Regions from separate parts of the Pseudoalteromonas sp. APC 3355 genome, predicted to be linked through region 2. Evidence: predicted binding sites of a transcription regulator. Region 2 holds the regulator's gene; each other region holds the start of a gene.

Region 1 (7,544 bases), 380 kb from region 2:
AACAACCGCTTCGCCTGTGCCCATAAAAACGAGTTTTTCGCCATTTGGACCATCAAGCGTTTCTATGTCTATTAGCTCTGATAAGTCGCGTATTGCTTTATCGCGTTCGTTGTAGGTAGAGCTGGCATCTGCGGCGTTATTAGTGCCATTAACTGCTGCAATATTTTGATTTAGCGTGCTAATACTTTGAATGAGTGAGTTTGCTTCATCTGAAAATATTTCGAGTTGCTCGTTTACTATACTTTTTTGATCAAGCACGATGCCCGAAAGCCTATCCATTTGATCAATTAAGCTTTGCGCATCTGTCATCACTAATGAGCGAGCAACAGTAGACGAGGGCTGATTTAGCGCTTCTTGCACGTTATTAAATAAAGAGTTAATACCAGTCGAAAGATTATTCGACTCTTCAGAAAAAATAGTATCAACTCGATTAGCCTCAGTAATAAACTGATCGAAAAACGATTTATTAGAGGTGTCACGATTTAGCTGTGACTGAGCAAACTCATTTAGTAATCGGTATGTTTCGCCTCGCCCTACTTGGTTGTCAACCATAGTAGTAAACTCTGTACGCTCACGCACATAGCCTTCGGTATTTACATTGGCGATATTTTTACTTGTCGTTTGCAGTAGCTCCGAGCTTGCTCTAACCCCAGAACTGGCAATGTTCAATAAATTAAACGACATGTTACTCTACTCCTTGGCGGATCACGTTTGCCGCAATGTCTTTTAGCTGACTGCTATTGAGCACTTTTTTTATTTTGCTGGCATAATTTGGATCGGTTGCATAACCTGCTTTTTGTAATGAATCTAAAAAGTCGTTTGGTTTAGCTGTATTTTGTAATGCTTCTTTGTAGCGTGGGTTTTGCGTTAAAAAATCAACGAAGTCGTTCACGCTGTCTTTAATTGAATCGTAGGCTCTAAAGCTGGCTTGTTTTTTAACGGGTGTACCTTGCTCAAACTCAAGCGTTATTTTGCTTGCTTTATCACCTTCCCAGCTTTTATCTGACTTAATATTAAACAAGTTATTTGAGCTGCCACCGTCACTTTTATTAATAATGTGTTTACCCCAACCGGTTTCAAGTGCCGCTTGTGCAACCATTACCGCAGGATTTAAACCAATTTTTTGCGCTGCCGTTTTAGCGTGTTCCCACACTGAACTTACAAACTCTTCTGCATTTTTAAATGTTGGGCTATCGGTTTTAGACTCTGCAGTATCGACTTTAGGCTCAGCAATATCGGCTTTAGTACTCTTAACGATAAGATCGGGTTGCTTATTTTTTTGCTCATGAGGAAGAGCGGAACCGACTTGCGTATCGCTAAAAATATCGTTGGTTGTTCTAAGCACCGAGCCTGGCATAAAGTTTTTAGACTCAGGCGATAACTGCTGAACTATTAGATCGGCAAGGCCTAACGAGCCATTTGATGAAAGCTCTGTTGAAAGTTGCTGATCGTGCATTTCTTCAAAAAACTTTACGCCACTTGAATTAAATGGGCTGTCTTTGTCTTCAAATGCTTCGTTAGCTTTGCGCATTCCTTTGAGCAACATTTGCGTAAAAATAGCTTCAAATTGTGCGGCCGCTTTTTTGAGCGCAGCTTTAGAGGCATCAGTTGATGCATCGCCACTGGTTAAGGCTTCTTTACGAAGTGAATCTAAGTTGCCTAAATCAAAAAAGTTTTGTTTATCGAGGTGATTAGTTTCCATCGGCTTTTTGACACAAAATGAATAATGCAGTTAAAAATGCAAAAATTGAGCCACTACAGATAAAACAAGGAAGATAAAAATAATAAACTTAAGTTGCTGTAAATAAAAAGCCCTATATCTTGTTTCAAAACTATAGGGCTTAAGTAATACGTTATTTATTGGCTTGAGTTATTTATATAACAACTAACTGTCCGTTAATTGCGCCGGCTTCTTTTAGTGCTTCTAAAATAGCCATTAGATCACCAGGCGCTGCGCCTACTTCGTTAATTGCGCGAACTAAATCGTCAAGGCTTACACCTGGATTAAATACAAAGGCGCGCGAGTCGTCTTGGTTTACATCAATAATGCTCTGCTGCGTGACAACTGTATCACCGTTTGCTAGCGGATTTGGTTGTGACACGTTTTGTTGTTCTGCAATTGTTACTGTTAAGCCACCATGAGTTATAGCCGCAGGCTGAAGCTTAACGTTTTTGCCAATGACAATTGTACCGGTGCGCGAGTTAACTATAATTTTAGCGGCCATGTCAGCTGGTTTAAATTCTAAGTTTTCGAGTGTTGATAAGTACGATACACGCTGGGATGCATCGCGTGGTGCTATAACACGAATAGAAACAGAATCTATTGCTTGTGCGCTATTTGGGCCAACTAAGTCATTAATTGTTTTTTCTAGGCGTTTTGCCGTCGTAAAGTCTGGGCGGTTTAGGTTGAAGGTAATGTAATCGCCTTGCATAAATGGGCTTTCTACGGTGCGTTCAACTGTTGCGCCATTTGGTATACGACCAACTGTAGGCGTGTTAATTACAACCTTACTGCCATCAAGACCTTGTGCACCTAAGCCACCGACAATTAAACTACCTTGTGCAATTGCGTACACGTTACCGTCTACACCTTTTAAAAAAGTTTGTAGTAAAGTACCACCACGCAAGCTGCCTGCACTACCAATAGAAGAAACCGTAATATCTATTGTTTGTCCGGGTTTTCTAAATGCGGGTAATTCTGCATGCACCGCCACAGCGGCAACATTTTTAATTTTAGGACTTTGAGTTGAAGGTAGCGTAATACCAAAGCTGTTCAACATGCCTCTAAAACTTTGTTGTGTATATGAGTTTTGCTCGCCAGTGCCTGGCAAACCAACTACTAAGCCATAACCGACTAATTGGTTAGAGCGTACGCCTTCAACCATAGACACATCTTTTATGCGCTCAGCACTGGCAGTAAACTGCCAACCTAATAACACAACTAAACATAAAGCTTTAAGGCTATTCATGTTGTTACCCTCTAAAATGGAAACAGCGAACTGCTAAAGAAACGTGTAAGCCAACCAGGACTTTGCGCCTCTTGCGTTTGCCCTTTACCTGAGTATTGAATACGTGCATTAGCAATACGATTTGATTCAACCGTATTATCGGCGCTTACGTCTTGAGGGCGTACTAGCCCTTCTAAACGAATAAACTCTTCGCCGGTATTAAGCGTTAGCCATTTTTCGCCGCGTATAACTAAATTACCGTTAGGTAAAACGCGCATTACATTAACCGAAATATCGCCCACTAAGCTGTTTGACTGGTTTGATTTTGAATCACCCGTAAACGACGAATCACTACCAATACCAAACTGGATACTATCGCCACCTATATTTACAGGTAGACCACCTAAGCCAATCACTGGGTCTAAGCTTGCGTCAGTTTCTTTGTCTGTTTCTGTTTTAGCGGCCTTTGTTGCTTGAGTAGACTCTTGCAATTTAACCGTAATTATATCGCCAGTACGTAGCGCTTTTTTATCGGAATATAAGTCGTTTGATGTATGAGTATTAAACAATGAACCTGTGGCTACCAGCGGCTCTAAAATGGGCTCGGGGTACATAGGTGCGTAGTAAGGGTCGTCCTGCACTACCTCACTATTTTGCGTAGACATACAGCCACTTAAAAATAATGTGCCCGCTGCAAATAAAATAATATTACGCATAATTCCCCCTATTCTATTAAAGCTGTTGATTGATATAACTCATCATTTCGTCAACGGCCGAAATTACTTTTGAGTTCATTTCGTAAATACGCTGAGTTTCGATTAGGTTTACCAGCTCTTCAGTCACATTTACGTTTGAAGTTTCGAGTGAGCCTTGAATAATACTACCTAACCCTTCAACACCAGGATTACCTTGTACAGGCGCACCACTTACAGCCGTTTCGGTATAAAGGTTTTGACCAATTGGCTCAAGACCCGATGGATTAATAAAGTCACTAATAGTCAGCTGACCAATTACAACGTTATCTGCTTGGCCTGCAACACGTACAGATACTTCGCCGTCTTGGGAAACCGTAATTGATTGCGCGTCATCTGGTACATTCATTTCTGGCTGAATAACGTAACCTGCGCCCGATGTTACAATTCGTCCATCGCCATCAGTAGTAAACTGACCATTGCGCGAGTAAGCAATATTGCCATCTGGTTGCAGTACTTCAAAAAAACCTTCGCCAGAAATCATCCAATCTAGTGAGTTTTCGGTGGTCAACATGTTGCCTTGCGTAAACTCTTTTTGGTTAGCTACAACTTTAGCACCCGCACCTAACATTAAGCCCGACGGCATTTCGGTATCTTGCGATGAACGACCACCCGGTTGATTAATATTTTGATAAAGTAAATCTTCAAATATAGCGCGGCTTTTTTTGTAACCTACGGTACTGGCATTCGCTAAATTATTTGAGATAACCGATATATCGGTTTGTTGAGCGTCTAGCCCCGTTTTACTGATCCACAATGCTGGATTCATAATCGTGTCCTCACTTTAAAGTTAAACTATGCGTAATAACTGATCTTGACGCTCGTCAATTTCTTCAGCTGTTTTCATTAATTTCACTTGTAATTCAAATTGGCGCTGGTGGCTTATCATGTCGACCATTTCGTGAACCGGATTCACATTCGACATTTCAAGCGAACCACTTAAAACTTTTACATTGGCAGAGGTATCTACTGTTACATTTGCTTTTGGTCTAAATAAACCGTCGTTACCTTTTTCGAGCTGTGAGCTATTTGCTTCAACAACTCTAAGCGTGTCGATTTCTTCTAAAAAGTTAGCAGGAGCGCCTTGTGGTCGAACTTGAATAGCGCCATCTTGGCTAAACCCTATTTTTTCGACTGGGACGGGTAAAATAACAGGTCCCCCTTCGCCAATAACTTGACGACCATGGCTGGTTACGAGCATACCTTGAGCTGTAATGTTTAACGTACCCACTTTTGTGTAAGCTTCATTACCGGAGGCATCTTGCACAGCAAGCCATGCGTTATCGCTCATTGCGATATCTAAGTCTCGCCCGGTTTGAACAATGCCACCCGATACCATGTTTGAACCCGGACGCTCTTGCATTGAAAATACACGTGTAGGCAAACCTTCGCCAAACGCTTGCATAGAACGCGCCTGGGCAAAGTCAGCTTTAAATCCTGTTGTATTTGCATTCGCCAAATTATTGGCTTTAAGCGCAAGCCCTTGTAGGCTTTGCTTAGCGCCAGAGGCCGCAATGTAGACCATTTTGTCCATAGTATCGACTCACATAAAAAATCTCTGAACTTATAAATGCAAAATAGGTGCCAGATTAAATTTGACGCAACATTGAGAGGTATTTAGAAGGGCTTACAAAGAGGACTTATAAAAAAGGCTGCAAAAATGCAGCCTAATATATTTAATGGGGTTTAGCTTATCGAATCTGCAAAATACTTTGCTGAATAGTTGAGTTAACTTCAAGCGCACGTGAGTTTGCTTGGTAATTACGCTGTGCAGTAATTAAGTCTACAAGCTCGTTTGTAAGATTAGTATTTGATTGCTCAAGCGCTGATGAGTTAATTCCACCAAACGTACCCGAACCGGCTTCACCCGCTACAGGTTCACCTGAATCAATACTTTGCTTCCAGCTTGTATCACCCACTTGTGATAACCCTTGTGAATTTGGAAAACGTACCATAGCCACTTGGCCTAGGAATGTTGAGTCACCATTACTGTAAGAAGCGACAATTTTACCGTCTGTTCCTATATCAATTCCGGCTAAACGACCTACTGTTGAGCCATCTTGATCGAGTGCTTTTACTTCAAAACCACTTGAATACTGAGTTGGGATACGTCCAGCTGTGTTGTTTTCATCGCGCCAGTTAAGCTCAATACCAGTACCTGGGAAAGTTGCACCATTGTCTAGTAATGTTGATAAGCCAGTACCAGAACCCGCTGGTAGTAGTATTTCATCAAAAGTAGTTGTATTTGTATTTGCTACACCGCCTGTTGTTGATGGTAAACCACTTGAGTTAAAACCTAGGGTGGTCAGTGGTGTATAAGGTGTCGTTGTTTGTTCTCCACCAGTTGTGGCATCAACTACTTTGCCATCGAGTGTTGCGTATACTTCCCAACTGTTATCTGTACCACCTGCTGCGGCATCATCTTCTTTAGCAAAAAAGTATTGTAAAATGTGTGGTTCACCTAGTGAATCATATACCGTTGTTGACGTAGATGAGTTATAAGTACCACTAGATGTTGGGTCAAAAGCAATACCCGGAGCATCTGCTGTTGCATCTAAGTTAAACGACAAAAATACATTTTCTGTTGCGCGAGGTGAACCAGACGAATCAGGGATTTGAATTGGATCAGTTGTGCTCAAACTTACCGACGTTGTATCACCTGTAGATGAGTCAACAGGGAATGCTTGTAAAAAGTTACCTTTTGCGTCAACCATAAAGTTATCTTGGTTAAGCTTAAATGCACCCGCACGTGTATATGTTAAATCTTGCGAAGATAAATCGTCTGTCATCGCAAAATAACCTTCACCAGTGATTGCTAAATCAAGTGAGTTATTTGTAAATTGTAGTGAGCCTTGATGAAACTGCTGCGCAACCATGGTTGTTTGCACACCGTCACCATTTTTAGTCTTACCAGAGCTAAATACTGACGATGCGTAAACATCGGCAAACTCAGCGCGTGACTCTTTAAAACCTGTAGTATTAACGTTTGCAATATTATTTGCAGTTACGTCTAAATCTTTTTGTGCGGCAGCTAAGCCAGTTAATGCAATATTGAAGCTCATAATTCACCTCTAACCTGTTAATATTTAGCCTGCTGACAGGCGAAGTATAATTAAAATTTATTACGCGATTTCTGCGACGTCTGTCAGCCTAACCGCACCTTCTTTAGTGTTAATAATAATGCCACTTGAGCCATTAATATTAACGCTTTCAATGTTCTTGAACGTAGCAATGGGTAAGCTTGAAAATTCACCGTCAGTACTTCCTTCGGCGGTTACTGAGTATTCACCTTCAGGTAAACGCTCACCAGCTTCATTTTTGCCATCCCACGCAAAACGTACCGCACCTGCTGGCTGAGAACCCATATCAATAGTTCTTACTAGCTGACCTGATGCATCAGTAACTTTAATTTTTAAGTTATCAACGGCTTCTTCTGCCACTGCAGAGCCTCTGGCATCACCTGTTTCATTTAAATCCAGGGTGTTTGACTCTAGTAAAGCTTGTTTGCCTACAAGTGTAGATGCTTGCAGTGCTGAATTAGATGTCATTGAAGAGGCTAAAGATTCAAAGTTAGTATTTAAATCTGTAATCCCTTGCGCCATCGTAAAGCTCGTCATTTGAGCAATCATTTGGTCATTATCCGCAGGGTTACTGGGATCCTGATACGATAATTGCTGAGTTAACAAAGAGAAAAAGTCTTCTTGTGTTAACGCATCACTCTCATTATCACTGGTAGCAACTTGTTGCTCTTGCCAGCGTATAGAGTCTAAATAGGATGAAGATGTACTAATATCGTTACTCATAACCTACCCTCGGTTACCGCTGCCCTAGCAACAGTGTTTTA
Region 2 (7,544 bases):
TGAGCTCAAACAGACAGCATATGATGAGCAAGGTAAAATTAGCCACAAAGTCACTGCGGCTAAAATGGAGCTATACCAGCAATTAGGTTTCACGTTTTTCGAAAAACCCATTTTTACTTTATATAACGAACAACAAACGTGGCAAATAAATGCAGACGAAGCAACATTATACGAAGATAAACAATTAATTTTAGAAGGTAATGTGGTTGCCAAAAATTTAACCGATAACGCCATGATAGACAAAATCAATGCTGATAATATTCAGGTAGATATAAAGCTATTAACAATGCGTTCGGAGCAACCCGTCATTATCACTGGACCCAATTTAAAAATCACTGGTAAAGGCCTAGAGGCCGACTTAAAAACCGAAGTGATAAAACTAATTAACCATACGCGAACCATATATTATGACCAATAAAATATTAAAATCACTGATAATTCCTACACTTATACTAGCGTTTAATAGTAGTGCTGCAGAGCAAAACACGCAACCTGCTGCCAATCAAATTTCAATAAGTGCCGACAAGCAAGAAGGTCAATTGAAAGCTAATGTGGGTATTTTTGAGAAAAACGTTGAGATAATTCACGGTGATCGCCGCATTACAGCCGATCGCCTAGAAGTACACAAACGTGATGAACTTGGTGATAATAAACAATTATTAATTGCCACAGGTAGCCCTGCGCACTTTGAAGAAAAGCAATCAGACGGCACGACTATGAGCGCCAGTGCTGACGAAGTACGTTATGATGTATCTAAGCGTTTTTTAACGCTTGTTGGTAATGCACAAGTATCGCAAGCCGGACAAAAAATAAATGCTAAAAGCATTACCTACGACATAGAGCAGCAGCTCATCAGTGCCGAAAAAGATGAAAACTCAACTGACCGCGTTCACACAATTTTAGTACCGATCGAAACTAAAAAAAGTAAAAAAGGCGATAAAGGTCAACCATGAGCACATTAAAAGCAGAACTATTGGCAAAAAGCTATAAAGGTCGTGAAGTTGTAAAAAACGTCGGCCTTGAAGTACAAGCTGGCAGTATAGTTGGCTTACTTGGCCCTAACGGTGCTGGTAAAACAACGACTTTTTATATGATTGTAGGGCTTGTTCCTAGCGACAAAGGTAAAATATCTATTGATGATAACGATATTACTCTTTTACCTATGCATAGTCGTGCTAGATTAGGCATAGGCTACTTACCGCAAGAGTCATCAATTTTTAGAAAGCTGACTGTTTATCAAAACTTAATGGCCATTTTAGAAACGCGCAAAGAACTAAATAAACAAGCCAGAGAAGACACGCTCAATAACTTATTAGATGAATTTAGCATACAACACATTCGTGATAGCCAAGGTATGGCATTGTCGGGTGGAGAACGTCGTCGTGTAGAAATAGCACGAGCGCTGGCAGCAGATCCTAAATTTATACTACTGGATGAACCGTTTGCCGGTGTTGACCCTATTTCGGTATTAGATATAAAGAAAATAATAGAACATCTTAAAAATCGTGGGATTGGTGTATTAATTACCGACCATAACGTAAGAGAGACCCTTGATGTTTGTGAAAAAGCCTACATTGTTTCTCATGGGGAGCTGATTGCATCAGGTACTCCAGAACACGTATTAAATGATAAAACAGTACGCGATGTTTACTTAGGCGAGCAATTTAGGCTGTAACATTTACGCCATGTCTTTAAGCATCTGCTAGTATTAATTATAACAACATAAAAGGATTGTTAGAGATACATGAGGCAATCACTACAGCTGCGCATGGGCCAGCAACTTACAATGACTCCACAGTTGCAACAAGCTATTCGTTTGTTGCAACTCAGTACATTGGATCTCCAGCAAGAAATACAAGAAGCTCTCGACAGTAATCCACTATTAGAGGTTGAAGAGGCAGACTATTCTGAAGACGCTGCTGGTAAAAACGAGCAAAAAGCTGATACCGATGACATAACTGTTAGCGCATCTGCTGATGATGCTCCGAGCGAATACGAACAAGATACTGGTGAAGCACTTGCAAAAGACACGCTAAGTGACGACATGGCTATGGATGTTAGTTGGGATGAGTACATGAGTGCCGCTCCTGCAGCCTCATCAGGTCCAATGCCTGAAGACGAATCAATATACCAAGGCGCCTCTACTGAAACGCTCCATGAGTATTTAATGTGGCAATTACAACTAACACCATTTAGCCCTACCGATGAAGCCATCGCTATTGCGATTGTAGAAGCCGTCGATGATTCAGGTATTTTAACTCTCAGTTGCGAAGAAATTTTAGAAAGCTTTAATCAAGAAAACGAAGATGATAACGAAGTTGAACTTGATGAAATTGAAGCGGTATTAAAACGCATCCAACTGTTTGATCCTGTTGGTATTGCTGCACGTAGTTTACAAGAGTGTTTGTGTATTCAGCTTAATCAATTTGATAAAGAAACACCTTACATTAATGAAACGAAAATGATTTTAACCGAGCATATTGATCTATTAGCAGCTCGCGACTATCGTACATTAATGAAAAAAACTAAGCTCAAAGAAGAAGAGCTTAAAGAAGTAATGACACTAATACATACTCTCAACCCAAAACCTGCAGATACTATTGTAAGGGAAGAATCTGAGTATGTTATTCCTGATGTGTCAGTTAAAAAAATTAAAGGCCGCTGGGTTGTTGAATTAAACCCAGATAGCATGCCTAAAATTCGTGTTAATAGCCAATACGCGGCAATGTCTCGCACTGTAAAATCAAGTGGCGACAGCCAGTTTATTCGCTCACATTTACAAGAAGCTAAATGGTTTATTAAAAGCTTAGAAAGTAGAAACGACACGCTATTAAAAGTTACTAATTGTATTGTTAAGCAACAACAAGGCTTTTTTGAACATGGCCCTGAAGCCATGAAACCAATGGTTTTAAATGATGTCGCTGAAATGGTAGAAATGCACGAATCGACAATTTCACGCGTAACTACTCAAAAGTACATGCATACACCCCGTGGTATATTTGAGCTTAAATACTTTTTCTCAAGCCATGTAAGTACTGAAAACGGTGGTGAATGTTCATCTACAGCAATACGTGCGCTTATCCGAAAATTAATCGCAGCAGAAAACTCAGCAAAACCATTGAGTGATAGCAAAATAGCGGATATATTGGCTGAGCAAGGAATTAAAGTAGCAAGACGTACAATCGCAAAATACCGCGAATCTCTTGCTATTCCACCGTCAAATCAGCGTAAAAGTCTGATTTAAGACGCTAAACTAAGAGGGTAATGCTTATGCAACTAAACTTAACTGGTCGTCACGTAGAATTAACCGATTCACTAAGAGACTATATTAATACTAAATTTGCGAAGCTTGAAAGACACTCTGATCATATAAATAATGTTCATGTCATTCTCGATGTAGAAAAATTAAATCAAAAAGCAGAAGCCACAATACACGTAAGCGGTGCTGAGCTATTTGCCTCTACAGAACATCAAGATATGTATGCCGCTATTGACTCGTTGATCGACAAGCTCGATCGCCAAGTAATCAAACACAAAGAGAAGCTTGCTCGACACTAATATGATGAAATTAAGTTCACTTATATGCCAGGACTGCAGCAAAGCTGCGGTCCTTTTTAATAGCAAAAAAAGAATTTTAGAGTTCATTAGCGAACTTGCTCACGACAAACTTCCGTATTTACCGCAACAAGATATTCTTAATGCTTTAATGAGCAGAGAGAAATTAGGTAGTACAGGTATAGGACGTGGCATTGCTATTCCTCATGGAAGAATGAGCGGTGCAGAAGAGCCTTTGGCTTTAGTGCTCGTTAGCGAAACTCCAATAAACTTTGATGCAATCGATAATCGCCCTGTTGATATTTTTGTCGCACTCATCGTACCAGATGGCGATAACCAGCAGCACTTAAAGACTCTAGCAACCATTGCTGATAAACTAAACAACAAAGATTTTTGTAAACAGTTACGCAGTGCAAAATCTGATACTGAGCTTTACCAAGTTATTGTCGATCAATCATAGTTTTATAAAGGGTGTTAAATGGAGTTAATTATCATAAGCGGCCGTTCTGGTTCTGGCAAGTCGGTTGCTTTGCGCGTTGTAGAAGATTTAGGTTATTATTGCGTTGATAATATTCCAGTAAACCTACTACCTTCATTAGTTCGCAGTGTGTCTGATAGCTACGATAAAATTGCTGTTAGCATTGATGTGCGCAACATCCCTAAAGAACAAGATGAATTTAACGATATTCTTGAATACTTGCCTGGCTTTGCAAACCCTACGTTGTTTTATTTAGATAGCGACGATCAGACATTGATCAAACGCTTTTCAGAAACACGCAGATTACACCCACTATCAATAGACTCGTTGCCGCTTGATTTAGCCATCAAAAAAGAAAAAGAATTACTTGATGTATTAACCACTCGCGCCGACTTTATGATAGATACGACTGATTTAAGTGTTCATCAACTCGCTGAATCTATTCGTGAAAAGATTTTAGGTAAAAAAGATAAGCAACTGATTGTCACATTTGAATCATTTGGTTTTAAACACGGTATACCAAAAGAAGCAGACTACGTATTTGATGCACGCTTTTTACCAAATCCACACTGGGAACCAGAGTTGAAGCCTTTAAATGGGTTAGATCAACCGGTTAAAGACTATTTAGCTAATCACAGCATAGTGCAAAAATTCACATGGCAAATTCAAACATTTGTACAAACGTGGTTACCGCATTTAGAAAGAAATAACCGCAGTTATTTAACCATTGCTATTGGGTGTACAGGCGGGCAACATCGCTCTGTGTATTTAGCGCAAACTATCGGTGAAAGTTTTGCAATGACACATCCCAATGTAAAAATTCGCCATCGCGAGCAAGAAAAATAATATAGCTGAATAATCACCTGTTCAGCTTAGGTAGAGTAAGTTATGCATTGTGAAGATACCTTTTTAATAAAAAACAAATTAGGCTTACACGCCAGAGCAGCTACTGTGCTTGCGCAATTAGCAGTACAATTTGATGCTACAATCACATTATTCCAAGATGACAAAGAAGCCGCAGGCGATAGCGTACTTGCATTAATGTTACTTGAAAGTAGCCAAGGAAAAGAAGTTAAAGTTGTTTGTAAAGGCCCTGATTCTGAGCAAGCTTTACACGCTGTTGGAGAATTAATAGCACAACGCTTTAATGAACAAGAATAACCTGTTTTATAAAAACAATATTCGCATTACTAATGCTTCAATTAAGACAGATATATAAAATAAATAGGTTAGTAACGCCAGTTAACTCACCTCCCCCCATAAAGTAATATAACAATTTATAAAGGACGCCAATGCCAGAAGCTTTTGAACAAGATTACCCACTACAACAACTAAAACAGGTGACGAAGTCACTCAATAGTGGTCAATTTGTTCAAGTTAGGCGCATGCTCGCAAAAACGGCTCCTTGTGATACCGCATTATTATTAGAATCATCACCGCATAAAATTCGCCGACTGCTTTGGCAATTGGTCGATCCTGATGTGCAGGGTGATGTTCTTGAAGAATTATCTGAAGATGTTCGTTTAGGCATTATTGCCCAAATGGAACCTAAGCACATTGCCGCCGCAACTGAAGATATGGGCCACGATGACTTAGGTGAAGTATTACGTAGCCTGCCAGATACCGTCTATAAAGACGTTGTTAGCGCGATGGACATTCAAGACCGTGAACGTGCCACGCAAGCACTGTCATATCAAGAGCGTTCAGCTGGTGCGCTAATGAACACCGATACGGTGACCATTCGCCCTGATGTAACACTCGATGTTGTACTTCGTTATATTAGGCTGCGTGGTGAGCTACCAGAGGGTACAGATGATTTATATGTTGTTGATAAACATAACTGCTTTATAGGCGCTTTATCGCTGAGTACATTATTAACTAATCCGCCAGAAAAAATTGTCCGCGATTTAATGGATGAAGATTGTGAGTCTATCCCAATCTCAATGGATGAAAGTGAAGTAGCGCAATTATTTGAGCGTCATAATTGGATATCGGCCCCTGTGGTGGACGATAACGACCAACTCCTCGGTCGTGTTACTATCGATGACATCGTTGATGTAATCCGAGAAGATGCCGAGCATAGCTTATTAAGCCTAGCCGGTCTTGATGATGAAGAGGATACATTCGCGCCTGTACTAAAAAGCTCTAAAAAACGCTCAGTTTGGCTAGGAGTTAATTTACTAACCGCACTTGCTGCTGCTTTTGTAGCTAGCTTTTTTGAAGGCACTTTAGATGTGCTCCCTATTTTGGCTGTGCTTAACGGTATTGTCCCTTCTATGGGTGGTGTTGCTGGTAGCCAATCATTAACGCTTGTTATCCGTGGTATTGCTGTAGGTCATATAAACCAAACAAACCAACGTTTCTTGATGATGAAAGAACTGGCCATTGGCGCGCTAAACGGTATTTTATGGTCACTATTAATTGCGGGTGTTATTGCGCTATGGCAGTGGGACTTTATGCTTGGTGGCGTACTTGCCTTCGCTATGTTTATGAACTTAGTGGTGGCAGGTGTTGCTGGTGCAAGTATTCCAATAATTCTTAAAAGAATGAATATAGACCCTGCTCTTGCAGGGAGTGTGGTGCTAACCACGGTGACAGATATTGTTGGTATATTCGCCTTTTTAGGTACTGCTACATGGTTGCTGATATAAATTAAACGCTTTAAATGTAAAAACTACAGTAAAAATACTTAGGGTAAATCAGTAGCTATGGCAACGGATACCAAACATAAAAATGACATACCTAAAAAAACGCTAAAACAAAAAAGCGTATCCATATTAAAAAGTGTACTGGTATATGGCTCTATATTTTTTGTCATTTATACCGCCGTCAATTGGTGGCGGCAACCTGTCATGCCAGCAAATCCTCAATTACAATTAATCGATTATAAAGGGCAAAACATTGATTTAGCAGCAATGAGCCAAGATAAACCCACGCTTGTGTATTTTTGGGGAACTTGGTGCCCTATTTGTAGTATTACCTCCCCTGCCATAAACGAACTCGCAAACGAGAATAAATACCCCGTTGTGAGCATCGCGATAAAATCAGGCTCTGATCAAGAGCTGCATGATTATTTAAATGAGCAAGGCTACAGCTTCAGTACTGTTAACGATCAACACGGGGAGATATTTTCCGATTGGCAGGGACAAGTCACGCCATCTTATATAATCTTAAAAGATAATAAAATGACGCAAGGACTCACCGGCATTCAGCCGTTATGGTCACTTAAATTGCGTTTGTGGTTATCATCAATGCTTTAAAAAAGCTAAACTTAGCACAGGATATCTAAAGAGAGGGGCTCTAAAACCTCACCCTTTATCACCTACAATAATATAGATAATAAAGAGCAAGGCTTACTTAATTTGCGCATGAAAAAGCGCGTACCGCAATTAAACTTATCTATTAGCAAATAAAATTACTAACGTGTGCTTTGACGATTACCGCCCACTTTTGGCTTAGTGTTTGCCTTTTTAAATTGGCTAAAACCGCTATGTCGCGTTAGTGCCGGACG
Region 3 (7,544 bases), on a different contig from region 2:
AAGAAGTATGAACCAAGATAACAAATACTTTGATTTAAACCGCCGTAAGTTTTTAAAAACTAGCGCAATAGGTGCATTGGTACTTGGTACTTATTTTGTAGGCAGTGCGCCAAGAGCGATTGCGGGTGTGTTAGAGCAGCCATCTGAGCAAGCAAAGCGCGCAAACTTATTTATTGCACTGCGCCCAGACGGCATGGTTGAAATAACCTGCCATCGTTCTGAAATGGGTCAGCAAATTCGCACCGCGATTGCACAAATAGTTGCCGATGAAATGGAAGCCGCGTGGGATAAGGTTATTGTTATTCAGGGTAAGGGCGACCCTAAATATGGCGATCAAAATACCGATGGCTCGCGCAGTATTCGCTACAACATGCAACGCCTGCGTGAAATGGGCGCAAGTGTGCGTTACATGATGCAGCACGCTGCCGCTAAGTATTGGAAAGTTGACCCGCAGACCTGTACAGCCAATCAACACGTTGTTACACACAGCTCAGGTAAATCGCTTACTTATAAAGATTTAATCGACTTAGCGCTTACAATAACGCCACCAGAAGCTGACAAACTAACACTTAAAACACGCAAAGAATGGCGCTACATTAATACTGGCATGGCGCACATAGATTTAGCCGATTTAGTAACAGGCAAAGCTATATTTGCAGCCGATGTACGCGAACCACAAGCGCTGGTGGCTATAATTGAACGCCCGCCGGTAGTAGGCGGTGTTATTAAGTCATTTGATGCCAGTGCTACAAAAGCGATAAACGGCGTTGTAGATGTTATTGAAATACCTGCACCAAAAGGCGCGCCGCAGTTTCAGCCAAAAGGCGGTATTGCGATTATAGCTAAAAACACATGGGCTGCATGGCAAGGGCGTAAGGCATTAAAAGTAGTGTGGGATGATGGCAAAAATGGCGATTACAATTCAAAAGAATTTAAAAAGTCATTACTAAAAACAGTACAAACTCCACAGGCAAACATACGTGATAAAGGCGATGCGATGGGCGTGTTGGCTAAATCGAGCAATAAATTGGTAGCTGATTATTACGCGCCGCATCTTGCTCAAGCCCCAATGGAGCCGCCTTGTGCAACAGCTATGTACAACAAAGACAGTGTTGATATATGGGCTGCTACGCAAAATCCACAAGCCGATATGAAAACAGTGGCGGCAATGCTTGGCATGGATGAGAGCAAAATTAATGTTCACGTTACCATGTTAGGAGGCGGTTTTGGGCGTAAGTCAAAACCTGACTTTTCAGCAGAAGCAGCTTACCTTTCAATGAAAGTAGGCAAGCCTATTCGTGTACAATGGACGCGTGAAGACGACATACAACATGGTTTTTACCATGCAGTTTCGGCTCAGCACATTGAAGCATCGCTAGATAAAAATGGCGCTATAGAATCTTATTTACACCGCACCGCGTTTTCACCAATTACCTCTACCTTTTCAGAAGGGGCGACTACGCCAGGAAGCTTTGAACTGCGCTTAGGGTTTACCGACAACCCAATTAACACACCTAACATGAAGTTAGAAAACGGTGATGCGCAAGCCAAAGCACGAATTGGTTGGATGCGTTCTGTATCAAATATTTTTCATGCCTTTGCTATTCAGTCATTTATTGGCGAAGCAGCACACAAAGCCGGTCGCGACCAAAAAGACTATTTACTAGACACGATAGGTCCAAGTCGTATTGTGGATGTAACTGAGCAAAATGCCACATACGATAATTACGGTGGTGATAAAGCGGTTTATCCTTTAGATATTGGCAGACTGCGCCATGTTATTGAAAAAGTAGCTGACATGAGTAAATGGGGGCGAGAGCTTCCTAAAGGTCGAGGTTTAGGCATAGCAGCACACAGAAGCTTTTTAACTTACGTAGCTACGGTAGTTGAAGTAGAAGTATCAGATGCTGGCGATTTAAAAGTAATTAAATCGTGGGTTGCCATTGATGCGGGTACGGTTGTAAACACCGACACCGTTAAAAACCAAACCCAAGGTGGTTCTATTTACGGGATTACAACTGCAATCAGCGATGGTATTACCTTTGATAAAGGCCGCGTGCAGCAAAGTAACTTTCATGATTATCGCGTACCGCGTATGAGTGACTCACCTCTTGAAGTTGACGTTGAAATAGTACAAAGTGACGCACCTCCAGCGGGGGTAGGCGAGCCATCTACACCGGTTTATGCGCCAGCATTATGTAATGCTATTTTTGCCGCGTGCGGAAAGCGTATTAGACAGTTACCGATTGGTAACCAATTAAAAGCGTAACTAAATAACCTACAGCTTAAACAAAAAAACCGCCAAATGGCGGTTTTTTTTAGAAGTTAGCGATTAGTGAGTTTTTTCAAACTCATCAACTTCACGCTCTGCTTCTTCTTTAGATTTACCATACTGCTGCTGGATTTTACCCACTAGCTCTGTACGGCTACCTTCAATTTTGTCTAAATCGTCGTCAGTAAGATCGCCCCATTTTTGTTGAGCCTTACCTTTAAGTTCGTTCCAATTACCTTTCATACGATCGCTGTTCATAAGTTTCTCCTTACTTAGATTTAATTAACGTTCAGTATAAAAGGAGCAAAGCGTGTACCAACAAGTTAAATCTTTATTTTATATTAATAATCAGTGTGTTATGTTTTTATTGAGGCAGTAATAATTAATGCTGTGAGCACATCCTTAAAAAATGTACAGAGCAGTCTGTAATTATTTCTGATTATGTAACCCTTAATTAAATCCTTTATAACCACACAGCTTTAGCGGCGCGTTTATTTTTGGTTTTTGTTACAATGCACACAAAGCAATTTTGGGTAAATAGCTGTGCTGCCGGTTCAAGACATATATCAACAACTCGTTACTACATTACAAAGTAATCCTATTACGTTATTACAAGCGCCGCCTGGTGCGGGTAAGTCTACGTGGTTGCCGCTGCAACTAATGCGCGATGGGCATTTTAAACGTATTGTAATGCTAGAGCCTCGCCGTTTAGCTGCACGTAATATTGCCAGTTATTTAGCAAAGTGCCAAAACGAGAGTGTTGGGCAAAGTGTGGGCTTGCGGATTAGGGGCGAGAGTAAAGTAAGCGCTAATACGCGCCTCGAAATAGTCACCGAAGGCATGTTAACGCGCATGTTGCAAAACGACCCCGAATTAAGCGATATTGATTTACTGATATTTGATGAATTTCATGAGCGTTCAATTGCAGCCGATACCTCACTTGCCTTTGCGCTCGAGACCCAAAGTGCGCTGCGTGAAGATTTAACCATTATGCTTATGTCGGCAACTCTTGATACTGAGCGTTATACAGCGTTTTTTGACTGCCCTGTAATTCAATCAAGCGGTCGCAGCTACCCAATAGACGAAATATACATACCCATAAAAGATGAAAGCCGCTGGCTTGATGCAATTCCTAACATAATAAAACAAGCACTTAATGAGCAAACAGGTAGCGTATTGGTGTTTTTACCTGGGCAGTTTGAGATACTACGCGTGCAACAAGCACTGAGCGATTTACCAAGTAACTGCCAAGTTGCAACGCTATTTGGCGAGCAAGATAAAGCTAATCAGCAAGCTGCTATTGCTCCTGCACCAAACGGCATGCGCAAAGTAGTGCTAACCACCAATGTAGCCGAAACCAGTTTAACTATTGAAGGCATACGCATTGTAATTGACAGCGGCAAGCGCCGTGCAGCCACCTTTAATTTAAAAACAGGGGTTACAGAGCTCACAACACAAAGTATATCGCGCTCATCTGCTGTGCAGCGTGCAGGGCGTGCAGGACGTATAGAGCCGGGCATTGTTTATCGAATTGGCTCAAAGCAAACCTTTGAGCGACGTAATAGCCACGACAATCCCGAAATACTCACATCAGACATAAGCCAGCTTATGCTTGAGGCAAAGCAGTGGGGAGCCAGTATTGATGAGCTAACCTTGCTCGATAAGCCCACTGAGCAGCAATGCGAACAAGCAAGTAACCTGCTTAATATGCTTGAAGCTATTGATAGCAAAGGTAAGCTCACACCGCTTGGCAGTAAAATGTTAGGTTTTGGTGCTGATATTCGTTTGGCGCATATGCTATTAAAAGCACAAATACTTGATGACCAACTCCCTGGTATTTTTAGGCTCGCTATTTATTTAGTGGCATTACTTGAGAGCCGAGTAAATAGCGCAAACGAGTTGAGTTTAGCGCTGCATAGCCAGCAGCAACATCCGCATCCGGTATTTAAACAACAGTTAAAATATTGGCAAAGCCGCTTAAAAGTAAAAGACGAAAACAGCGAATTAAATACGCATTATATTAGTTTGCTAGTGGCATTGGCATACCCCGATCGCATCGCTAAAAAACGCGGTAATGGTTACCTACTTGCCAATGGTGCAGGTGCTGAGTTAAATGCAGATTACTGGCACAACGACGATTACTTAGCTATAGCAACCATGGGCGGGCACAAAGGCGGGCGTATATTTACAGCCACTGCGCTTAACCCATTTGAGTTACAAGAATTTTTACCGCATTTATTTAGTGAACTTACTCGTTGTGAGTTTGATGAAAAATCAGCGCGCTTTATTCATCAAGATGAAGTAAAGCTCGGGGCTATAACGCTCAGCAGCCAGCCTAGTAAACAAAAACTAGATAAGGGCGAGCGCGCTAAAGCGTGGCTTAACTTATTTGCTAAACACGGTTTTGCATTATTTAACGAGCAACCTGATGCGCAACAATTGCTGATACGTATGAGCCTAGCAAGTAATTTAATGCCCGATAAATTCCCGCAGATAAACGAGCAACAACTTATTCAAAATGCAGCGCAGTGGCTAGGCGTGTTTTTAGAAGATATTAAAACGCTCACGCAGCTTAAAAAGTTTAACTACTTTGAAGCATTACAAAACTGCTTTGATTGGCAACAACAAACCACGTTAAAAGCTTTGTTACCTCTGCGTTTAACGGTGCCCAGTGGCTCAAATATAAAGATAGAATACCAACTTGATGGCCCCGCAAAGCTAAGCGTGCGTATGCAAGAAGTTTATGGCTTGACCAGTACGCCTATGCTTGCCAACGGTAAATTGCCATTGCTTATGGAGCTGCTATCGCCAGGTAAACGTTCATTGCAACTTACTCAAGATTTAGCCCACTTTTGGGCTAGCAGTTACCGCGATGTGCAAAAGGAAATGAAAGGCCGCTATCCTAAACATTTTTGGCCAGACGACCCTGCCAACAGCGTTGCAACAAATAGAGTAAAGAGCAAAATGTAGGTGTTAATTTACTTAAAACTGATTTTGTTTGATTATTGAACTTGCTAAGGTAATGTACCTATAAAATATTTTTAGCTACAGGGAATAGTCAATGAGGTTACTTTTAACATTAGGTTTGGCTTTAGTAACTGCTTTTTCGGCGTATGCTGAAAAGCCACTCGACTTAAATGCGTTTGCGCAGCAGTATTATAAAACAATGACCGCCACACAAGCACCTAACGCAGGTGCTAAAGAGCTTGAGGCTTACCTTGCATTGTTAACCGATGATATTGGCAATCAGCACATTCCGTATCAACCGGATGACTCACGTATTCCTGATGGTAAAAAGCAGATGCGCAAAGGTATGAGTTTTTACTTAGGTGCACACACGTTGTTTGAAAGCACACTGCTTAATACATTTGTGTTTAATGATACGGGCTTTGCTATTCGTTATAAGAGTCATGCAAAGGGCATTCACCCGCAAAGTAAGCAGCCAATAGAATACACCTCCACAATGATGGAAGTAATAGAAGTTGAAAACGGTAAAGTGGCGATGATCCGCAAGTATCACAAATAACAAATAAGGATATATATGAAACATTTACTTATCGCACTATCAATATTAATGCTTAGTGCATGCGCTAGTACAAAAAGTGATTTTAGATTTGATGGTTCTACACCTGAGTCAACTCAGGCCGGAGTTAATAAAGTTTTAAAGACATTAAAATCTCAAGATGTAATGCGCTTTATAGGCGCCTTAATTACAATTCAATTTTCTGATGTGCAAAGCGCAGAAGATGTTTTAGGCGACCCGACCATGATGAATGAAATGAATTACTTTATTATTGGTAAAAAAATTGATGGCTTAAATTATTATGAAGTACTGGAACTTGCGAGTACATCTTCATCGAAAGTGGAAGTTTCGGTAGCGAAATAGTTCCAGCTTTTTGTATTACATTAAATGTGTAATACCAATTCGCAATAATACTTAATCATTTTGCAGGGCTAAACGTGTCGCTACCTGCGTTAAAAAATGCTCATTTAGAACAACTAAATAGCGAATTTTTTGCCTAGCTATCAACACGTTTTTCTGCCCTCAAAATAGACCACTTAATTAAGCGAATTGGTATGATTTTATGTCTATATTAAATATATTATTGAAAGTGCTAAAGTTTTAACGCTATAAAACTTAATAGTAAGCTTTGTTTATTCCTGCTCATGAATTTATACTACGCTTTAGTAAGAAGCTAATTATTTATAATTTAGATGCAGAAGTCTAAAACATAAAACGTAAGCTACTTTGACTTAATTCTACACGATTAGATAGAGACTATGACATTAAGATTTTTTGTAATAATAGGTACTTTAATTTTAATGTGCTTTGTAACAAGTTTATTAGTTGGGTATCGCTATTTTTTTAGCCTGCCGACTATAAACACTAGTATTGAAGATTATCAAAATCGTGAATTACTGAGTCTTAAAATTGCGCTTGATAAAGAGTTTATATTTTTAGAAACACTCAATTATGACTACGCCGTATGGGATGATACCTATAATTATATGGCAGATTTTGACGCAGAATATGTAGATTCAAACTTTGTAGGGGATACCTTCTATTCTCTCAAAATTGATGGTGTGTTTATCTACGATGTAAACTTTAATATGGTGTACGGACAAGCGTATGATTATATGAAGCATACGGAGTTTGATGCGCCTGATTTAGATTTACAGGTTAATAAATTAAACCGCGCAATTATTCCTAATCCAAAAGCTGCTAATGACGACAATAGTTTAAGCCATTCTGGTTTTTTACAAACAGCGGGCGGCCCTGTTATGTTTGCATCGCATGTAATAAAGCGAACAGATAAAACAGGTGAGCCTGTTGGTAGTATTGTTTTTATAAAAAAAGTAAGACCGTCGTTGATCAAATCCTTAGCGGAAATTGCACAAGTGGAGCTTAGCTATACACAAATAGCACACGGTAGTTCTTTAAACGATATTGCGACGCTTAAAGGGAGCCTCCAAGAAGAGGACATTGCCACTCAAAGGAAGAGGGTGATTCTAGATGTAAATGGTAAGCCATTGCTTGCTTTGAACATTAAGCACCATCACCAAACACTGCCAGTTTTATTTGATCATTATTTAAAGCTTATTTTGTTAATGTTTTTTGTAATGTCATTATTAGGTTTTTATATTGTAAATCGTTATTTTATTGAACCGCTTATTAGTGGTGCGTCCGCTATTAATTCAATGTTGGTTAAAAACGATTTACAGCCTTTGAGGTTCACTAATCAATTTTTAGAAATGCGCGTTTTAATTAGCG
Region 4 (7,544 bases), on a different contig from region 2:
TTTAGCAAGTAAAAACAGACAACCCAAAGTGCTTCCAAATACAGCTACAGCAAATGCAATGGTTGACCAAAGAGGGATGTCAGAGTAGGCAGCTTGTTGATCTAAAGGAAGTTTACCTATCATTTCGGGTGTCATCATCATGTGCATAGCAAATGCAATAACGCCAAGTAAGTTCCATACGAGTGCCGCCCATACAACGGGTTTAAACCAATTTTTAGGTGTGTTTACAGACATTTTATAACCTTGTTTTTATTATTATTAACGAGGTTATTAAAGAGTAAAAAGGCCAACTATACAAGTTGGCCTTTTCATATAAAAAGAGTGCTTTTAAATGCTTAACCAAATGAAATAGGACGACGACCTGTTTTATCATCTACTTTTGGTTTTTTAGTTCGCTTACGCTTACTTTTAGCTGGTTGATTTGTTGGTTGTGGTGCAGCTTGCTTTGACTCTGCTTGAGTTTGTACCGCAGGTTTTTCTGCAGGGATTGCATCTTCACTTAGTGAGAGTTTAAAAAACTCACCATCAAACTCTAGTACATCACCACTGTATAATTTTTTCCGTTTAATTGTACAAATTTCATGGTTAACACCCACATAGCCTTCAGTAATTAGGTTTTTAGCTTGGCCGCCACCTTCAACTAAGTTTAGTACTTTTAATAATTTACAGAGCTCAATCGGCTCTTCTTCTAATTCTATTTCTATGTATTCTTCGTTCATATTTGCTCTCGGTGGGGTAACGCACAAGCTGTAGTATAAAGGCTTGCAGCTACTTTTGCACCAAAGCAAGTAACTTTAGCTAATTGTAATAGGGAAATAACGACGAAAGTTTTTATGTATTTTATCTGTCTTTAAAAAAACTGAAGCAATTGAAGAGTAATCTTTGCAGCAGTTAATTTTACGTATGGCCTGCTAATTGCTAAAACTTTGGCGGAATAAATATTTTTCATTAAATGGAGTAGGAAATGGGCGTAAGATTAGCAATGAAAAAAGAGCTAATGGGGTTAGATAATTCAGGTATGTTAACTGCTGACGATGTTAGAGAGCACCTTGCTAATTCTGTAAAAAAGCAAGCTGATCAAGGTGAGCGCGGTTTTTCTGTAATTTCAAAATTCAATGATACCCATAGCCGTTTAGTTAGTGGTGATGCCACGAGAAAAACAAAACTTGAATTTGAACGTCATCGTTTGTTTAAAGAAGTTTTATATACTCGCAAAAGTGTTGATGCTTGGTTAGATAGCCAAATTAGCTGATTTGCTATTTATCAAAAATATAGTTTTAGTGTGCTTAGCCATTTTATTAAGTACGTGTCAGTAACCGACTGCGTATATTTATACATAAACGTTGAGTGCAACTCAAAGGTAGCAGCTAGAATCAACTTGGGGATATAAACAGTCTCTAACCGTGAGTTTCTATATGCTCGCTTAATTTGGCAATGCGCAGGCTCATACCTTCAATAATTCGGTCTTTAATTTTTTCGCGGATAACATTAGGTAAGCGGGTGAGTGCTTCAGGGGTAATGGCAAGTACTATGGTGTCGGTTTTAGCGCGAGCGCTAGTACTGCGCTCTCGGTTATTTATAAAGGCACCTTCACCTATAAATTCACCGGGCTCAATAGTGCCAAGTTCTAGTAAATGGTTATGCTTAAATACTAATAATGCGCCGCTAAGTACAATGTACAAACGCTTGTCGTTATCGTATTGCTTAAATAAAAATTGATGCTGACTTACTAAATATAACAGGCCGAACGACTCCAATAAGACTTGGCGCTCGCTGAGCGTAAATTCTTTAAAAAAGTGCAGCCTGTTTATAATTTCCATTTGTTTGAATAATGGAATATGCTCGATTAGCTTCATCAATAACCAAATGTGTTAAAAGCGTTTAATCAGCTAATATTGCGCTCTTTTAATTTTCGGGTCAACGTGTTGCGTCCCCAACCAATTTTTATAGCAGCATCTTGCTTATGACCAGAACAATTAGCGAGGGCTGTTTTTATTAAGCGAGTTTCTAGTTGAGCTTGAATGTCAGGCCAAATATTTTCTTTGCCTTTTTTTAGCTCTTGATTAAGCCATTGTTGGAATGCATCGAGCCAATCACCTTCTTCTTGGGTTGGTGAAGCATCCAGAATCTCCGGCGGTAAATCTTGCTCGCTTACAAGCTCACCCGGTGCCATAACTGTTAGCCAGCGACACGTGTTTTCTAATTGGCGTACATTGCCTGGCCAATTAAATAAACGTAATTGCTCAGTCGCTTTAGGGCTGAGTACTTTGCTTTCTACTTGTAGCTCTTTAGCGCTTTTATGTAAAAAGTGTTGCGATAAGCTTTCTATATCTTCAGTACGCTCTCGAAGAGCGGGTAAACGTAGGCGCACAACATTAAGACGATGAAATAAATCATCCCTAAACTTGCCTTGTTTAACTAAATCTTCAAGGTTTTGGTGCGTAGCTGCAATAATGCGTACGTCCACTTTTATACTTTGATGGCCACCAACGCGATAAAACTCACCATCGGCAAGAACGCGTAATAAACGTGTTTGCACATCAAGTGGCATATCACCAATTTCATCTAAAAATAGTGTACCGCCATTGGCTTGCTCAAAGCGGCCTTTACGTACGCTATCGGCGCCCGTAAACGCGCCTTTTTCGTGGCCAAATAACTCTGACTCAACAAGCTCTTTTGGAATGGCCGCCATGTTAAGTGCAATAAATTGATTTTCTTTACGTGGACTATGATTGTGCAAAGCACTGGCAACCAGTTCTTTACCTGTGCCAGATTCACCATTTATTAATACGCTCATGCTTGAGGCCGATAGTTTACCTATCGCTCTAAACACTTCTTGCATAGCGGGTGCTTCACCAATAATGTGGGCACTTTTTGGTGGAGCTTGCTTTCGCTTAGTTTTTTTAGTGGAGTTTGCTCTGCATGCGCTCTCGACTAGCGCCACTGCTTCGTTTAAATCAAACGGCTTAGCTAGGTATTCAAAAGCACCTTTTTGAAATGCATTAACTGCAGAGTCCAAATCAGAGTGGGCTGTCATTATAATAACCGGCAGCCCAGGGTTTTGCTCTGCTATAAGCTCAAGCAACGCCATGCCATCCATACCAGGCATTCGTACGTCCGAAACTAAAACAGTAGGTTGACTAAACTTTAATGCGCTTAATACATCTTGCGCATTAGCAAAGCTTTCTGCGTTAAACCCTGCACGGGTTAGTGCTTTTTCAAGTACAAATCGAATAGAAGCATCATCATCTACAAGCCAAACTGTTTTCATGCAAACTCCAAACATTAATCTGCAAAGGGCAGATAGATATTAAATTCAGTATGTCCAGGCCAGCTATCACATTCTATATAGCCATCATGTTGATCTATCAGCGTTTGCGCTATTGAGAGTCCTAACCCTGAGCCATCTTCTTTATTGGTGATCATAGGGTAGAACAGTGTTTCACGTACACTGGGATCAATACCTGGTCCGTTATCAGATATTTGGATCAACAAGGCTTTTTTAGGTGCTTTACCTGGGCGACGATGTTGATGATTAATGCGGGTTTTTATTGTTATTTCACCGCCATCTACAAGCGCCTGCTGAGCATTTCGAACAATGTTTAATACTACTTGCTGAATTTTGCCTTGATCAATGTATACATCAGGAATGCTTGGGTCGTAATCTTTAACCAAGCTAATGTTAGAACAATTATCTAACGTACTTAGTCGTGCAACTGATTCAAGTGATTGATGTATATTGCCATACGATTTTTGCGGAAGCTGATTTGGCCCTAAAAGCCTATCTACTAATTCGCGTAATCGGTCAGCTTGCTCAATGATAAGTTCAGCACATTGGTCTCTTTCTTGTTGATCAACCTCATACTGCAATAACTGCGCCGCTCCGCGAATTCCACCTAAAGGATTTTTAATTTCGTGAGCTAAGCCTCTAATTAGATTTCGGGCTGCTTGGTATTGATGCATTTGATTAGACGCTTGGTCGTGCTTAATTTCGTCATCAGTTTGGCGCCACTCAAATAAAATATAAAGTGAGCCATCAAACTTAATTTGTCGTGTACTTACGGCTACTTTTGCATGGCGAGAATCGCTAAAAACCACGTCAGCTCTGTGCTGCTGGCAATCTACACCTTCAACTAATGAGTATTGTTCTATACGCTGCAAATCGATTGAATGGTAATTAAAAAGACTGTCGAAAGGCTGATCTAATAGGCGCTTGTTACCAAGGCCAAGCAGTTCGCTAGTACTGGTATTGGCATAGACAACGGTAAAGTTTTTATCAAGCAACATGATAGCGGTTGTTTGATTTTGCCAAATAGCATCGAGTAGCTCAGGGCTAAAGTTTTTATTATTAATCATAGCTGCACCATTTTAGTGCGTTGATATTTACAAGCAAGTTATATAGTAAAATACACTGCTGCACGTTTAGTAATGCCCCAATTTAGTTACTTAGGTTTAGTCCTTTTCGGTGCATAAAAAATATGCAGGGCTCACTTATAGCAATAACTTGGTTTTTACTATTAAAAAGCTTTAATTGTAGTGTGTGCTCACCACGTTCTACATCTCTTATTGCAAAGGTTGAACTGTCACTGGCTGGGCCATGTGCTTTGCCATCAATAAAAAGTTGTATAGTAAAACCAGTTTCAAAGCGCGGTTTTATTCGGCTAGTAACATAAACAGTGCCGGTATTTTCACGAATAGTCTGGTTATGATCAGGTGAGGAAATGGCAATACTAAAGCCCGCTTGTCGAGGCTGGGGTTGCTCGTCAAAAATGTCAGTATTTGTTGCAGGCATATTAAGATCTTGGCTGGTAAGCTTTACCTCTTTAGCACCTTTATGAGGGGTGTCAGAGAACACTAATACGCCATTTTTATCTTTCCAAGCGTATATCTTTGTTTCACCAGCGTAACCATAATTGCTTAATCCTAAAGCAATTAATAGTAATAAAATCTTGTTGTTCACTCTGCAGCCCTGCATTTTTGTCGGTAACTTAACTTTAGTGGAGATTGATTAATTTTACCATTAAAAAAGCCCGCAAAGCGGGCTTGAGAACACACATATTTTATACAGCTAAATTAACAGCTGTAGTACATTTCAAACTCAACTGGGTGAGTTGTCATGTTAAGCTTTTCAACTTCTTTAGATTTAAGTTCGATGTAAGCATCGATTAAGTCATCAGTGAATACACCACCTTGAGTTAAGAATTCACGGTCTGCGCTAAGTGCAGATAGTGCTTCGTCAAGTGATGCTGCAACAGTTGGGATTTCTGCTGCTTCTTCAGCTGGTAAGTCGTATAAATCTTTATCCATAGCATCGCCAGGGTGGATCTTGTTTTTGATACCATCAAGGCCAGCCATAAGCATTGCTGAGAAAGCAAGGTATGGGTTAGCTGTTGGATCTGGGAAGCGTACTTCAATACGACGACCTTTTTCAGATGGAACCACTGGGATACGGATTGATGCAGAACGGTTACGTGCAGAGTATGCAAGCATAACTGGTGCTTCAAAACCTGGTACTAAACGTTTATACGAGTTAGTAGAGGCATTTGCAAAAGCATTGATTGCTTTAGCATGCTTAATGATGCCGCCAATGTAGTAAAGTGCATCTTCAGAAAGACCGCCGTACTTATCACCAGCAAAAAGGTTTACACCATCTTTAGCAAGTGACTGGTGACAATGCATACCAGAACCGTTATCACCAACAACTGGCTTAGGCATAAACGTTGCTGTTTTACCGTATAAGTGAGCCATGTTATGGATAACATATTTCATTTCTTGGATTTCATCCGCTTTTAATACCATTGTATTAAAGCGAGTAGCAATCTCGTTTTGACCTGCTGTTGCAACTTCGTGGTGATGTGCTTCTACTACTTGGCCCATTTCTTCTAGAACTAGACACGTAGCTGAACGCCAATCTTGGAAGTCATCAACAGGAGCAACTGGGAAGTAACCGCCTTTAATACCTGGACGGTGACCTGTGTTGCCATCTGCATATTCTTTATCTGAGTTCCAAGCAGCTTGCTTAGAATCAATTTTGTACATAGAACCAGACATATCTGATTTGTATTTAACGTCGTCAAATACGAAAAACTCTGGCTCAGGGCCAAATAACACTGTATCTGCAATACCTGTAGAGCGCATGTAATCTTCAGCACGCTTAGCAACAGAACGCGGGTCGCGCTCATAACCTTGAAGCGTTGAAGGCTCTACTACGTCACAACGTACGATTAATGTTGATTCTTCAGTGAAAGGGTCTAGTTTGATTGATTCAGCAACTGGCATTAATACCATGTCTGATTCGTTTATGCCTTTCCAGCCTGCAATTGAAGAACCGTCAAACATTTTACCGTCTTCAAAAAAGTCTTCATCAACTTGGTGATGAGGAATAGATACATGTTGTTCTTTACCCTTAGTGTCAGTAAAGCGTAAATCAATGAACTTAACGTCATTTTCTTTAATAAAATCTAAAACCGATTGTGACATGTGTCCTCCAACTATTGGGTTTTGTTATTGCTGCATAATTGCTTTGGGATTTACTAAGCTGATTTTGTGCCATTTTTATAACTAGCTGTTTATAAATTAAAAAAATATCGTTGCATCAAAATGGAATGTACAAACGCACTATGTTGGTGCGTAAATTTTCCTTTTTGGTGCAAAATTTACAGGGCACAATTTGCTGCTAATTTAATCGCTCGGAAATAGCATAACCTGAATGCAAAAGAGTACCAAAAAGATCAGCAAAATAGCCAAAAAGGCTGTTTTTCAAAAAAAATTTGAAATTTAATTCATATAATTGTCATATATAAAACAGATACTTAGTAAAAGTATTGAGAAAGTTTTGAAATTTATATTGGATAAACTTTCATCCATGTCATTAATGAGGGATAATATGCGCCCTTTTAAATCCTATGCTGGGACATCTCGCGAAAGCGTGGATGAGTGCGTAGATCTTGCAGGATCAATGAGAATTTAATTTCTCTGAGTAAATATATGAGCATCGAACAGTTAAGAAATATAGCGATTATCGCGCACGTTGACCATGGTAAAACAACTCTGGTTGACAAACTACTTGAGCAATCAGGTACATTAGAAACACGCGGCGGTAACGAAGAGCGCGTGATGGACTCAAACGACATTGAGAAAGAACGTGGTATTACCATTTTGGCTAAAAACACAGCCATTTCTTGGAATGACTACCATATCAATATCGTAGATACCCCGGGACACGCCGATTTCGGTGGTGAAGTTGAACGCGTACTTTCGATGGCTGACTCAGTATTATTACTTGTTGATGCTCAAGAAGGTCCAATGCCGCAAACGCGTTTCGTTACGCAAAAAGCATTCGCGCAAGGCTTAAAGCCAATCGTCGTTATCAATAAAATTGATAAGCCAGGCGCTCGTCCAGATTGGGTTATGGATCAAATCTTTGATTTATTCGACAACCTTGGCGCGACTGACGAACAGTTAGACTTTAAAGTAATCTACGCTTCAGCAATCAACGGTTGGGCAACACTAGATTTAGACGAACCATCAGACAACATGGAACC

Evidence for each region. Region 2 encodes sigma-54, which starts transcription at its own class of promoters, with help from an activator protein. Its sites were predicted from a motif close to GTTGGCACGNNNNTNGNNT; they were not measured.
Region 1: the regulator sigma-54 is predicted to act here: its motif matches at 5,271-5,289, upstream of QMA08_RS05000 (flagellar basal body rod protein FlgF).
Region 3: the regulator sigma-54 is predicted to act here: its motif matches at 2,574-2,592, upstream of QMA08_RS15620 (CsbD family protein).
Region 4: the regulator sigma-54 is predicted to act here: its motif matches at 6,536-6,554, upstream of glnA (glutamate--ammonia ligase).

What each region holds. Positions count from the first base shown of each region.
Region 1 covers NZ_JASDDB010000002.1:395,299-402,842, reverse strand. Annotated here, with positions in the region: gene flgK (flagellar hook-associated protein FlgK) at 1-684, opposite strand, end outside; gene flgJ (flagellar assembly peptidoglycan hydrolase FlgJ) at 686-1,702, opposite strand; gene QMA08_RS05015 (flagellar basal body P-ring protein FlgI) at 1,875-2,969, opposite strand; gene flgH (flagellar basal body L-ring protein FlgH) at 2,981-3,664, opposite strand; gene flgG (flagellar basal-body rod protein FlgG) at 3,681-4,469, opposite strand; gene QMA08_RS05000 (flagellar basal body rod protein FlgF) at 4,491-5,234, opposite strand; gene flgE (flagellar hook protein FlgE) at 5,392-6,762, opposite strand; gene QMA08_RS04990 (flagellar hook assembly protein FlgD) at 6,823-7,503, opposite strand; gene flgC (flagellar basal body rod protein FlgC) at 7,517-7,544, opposite strand, start outside.
Region 2 covers NZ_JASDDB010000002.1:13,468-21,011, reverse strand. Annotated here, with positions in the region: gene lptC (LPS export ABC transporter periplasmic protein LptC) at 1-418, shown strand, start outside; gene lptA (lipopolysaccharide transport periplasmic protein LptA) at 408-953, shown strand; gene lptB (LPS export ABC transporter ATP-binding protein) at 950-1,675, shown strand; gene QMA08_RS03315 (RNA polymerase factor sigma-54) at 1,745-3,244, shown strand; gene hpf (ribosome hibernation promoting factor) at 3,271-3,558, shown strand; gene ptsN (PTS IIA-like nitrogen regulatory protein PtsN) at 3,563-4,015, shown strand; gene rapZ (RNase adapter RapZ) at 4,034-4,879, shown strand; gene QMA08_RS03295 (HPr family phosphocarrier protein) at 4,922-5,194, shown strand; gene mgtE (magnesium transporter) at 5,326-6,684, shown strand; gene QMA08_RS03285 (protein disulfide oxidoreductase) at 6,886-7,293, shown strand; gene QMA08_RS03280 (YgiQ family radical SAM protein) at 7,452-7,544, opposite strand, start outside.
Region 3 covers NZ_JASDDB010000011.1:176,056-183,599, forward strand. Annotated here, with positions in the region: gene QMA08_RS15610 ((2Fe-2S)-binding protein) at 1-11, shown strand, start outside; gene QMA08_RS15615 (molybdopterin cofactor-binding domain-containing protein) at 8-2,269, shown strand; gene QMA08_RS15620 (CsbD family protein) at 2,333-2,530, opposite strand; gene hrpB (ATP-dependent helicase HrpB) at 2,816-5,242, shown strand; gene QMA08_RS15630 (nuclear transport factor 2 family protein) at 5,334-5,798, shown strand; gene QMA08_RS15635 (hypothetical protein) at 5,814-6,158, shown strand; gene QMA08_RS15640 (diguanylate cyclase) at 6,554-7,544, shown strand, end outside.
Region 4 covers NZ_JASDDB010000010.1:122,348-129,891, reverse strand. Annotated here, with positions in the region: gene QMA08_RS14275 (hypothetical protein) at 1-234, opposite strand, end outside; gene QMA08_RS14270 (RNA-binding S4 domain-containing protein) at 336-719, opposite strand; gene QMA08_RS14265 (hypothetical protein) at 965-1,252, shown strand; gene QMA08_RS14260 (cyclic nucleotide-binding domain-containing protein) at 1,398-1,856, opposite strand; gene ntrC (nitrogen regulation protein NR(I)) at 1,886-3,271, opposite strand; gene glnL (nitrogen regulation protein NR(II)) at 3,286-4,356, opposite strand; gene QMA08_RS14245 (DUF4124 domain-containing protein) at 4,439-4,960, opposite strand; gene glnA (glutamate--ammonia ligase) at 5,074-6,480, opposite strand; gene typA (translational GTPase TypA) at 6,988-7,544, shown strand, end outside.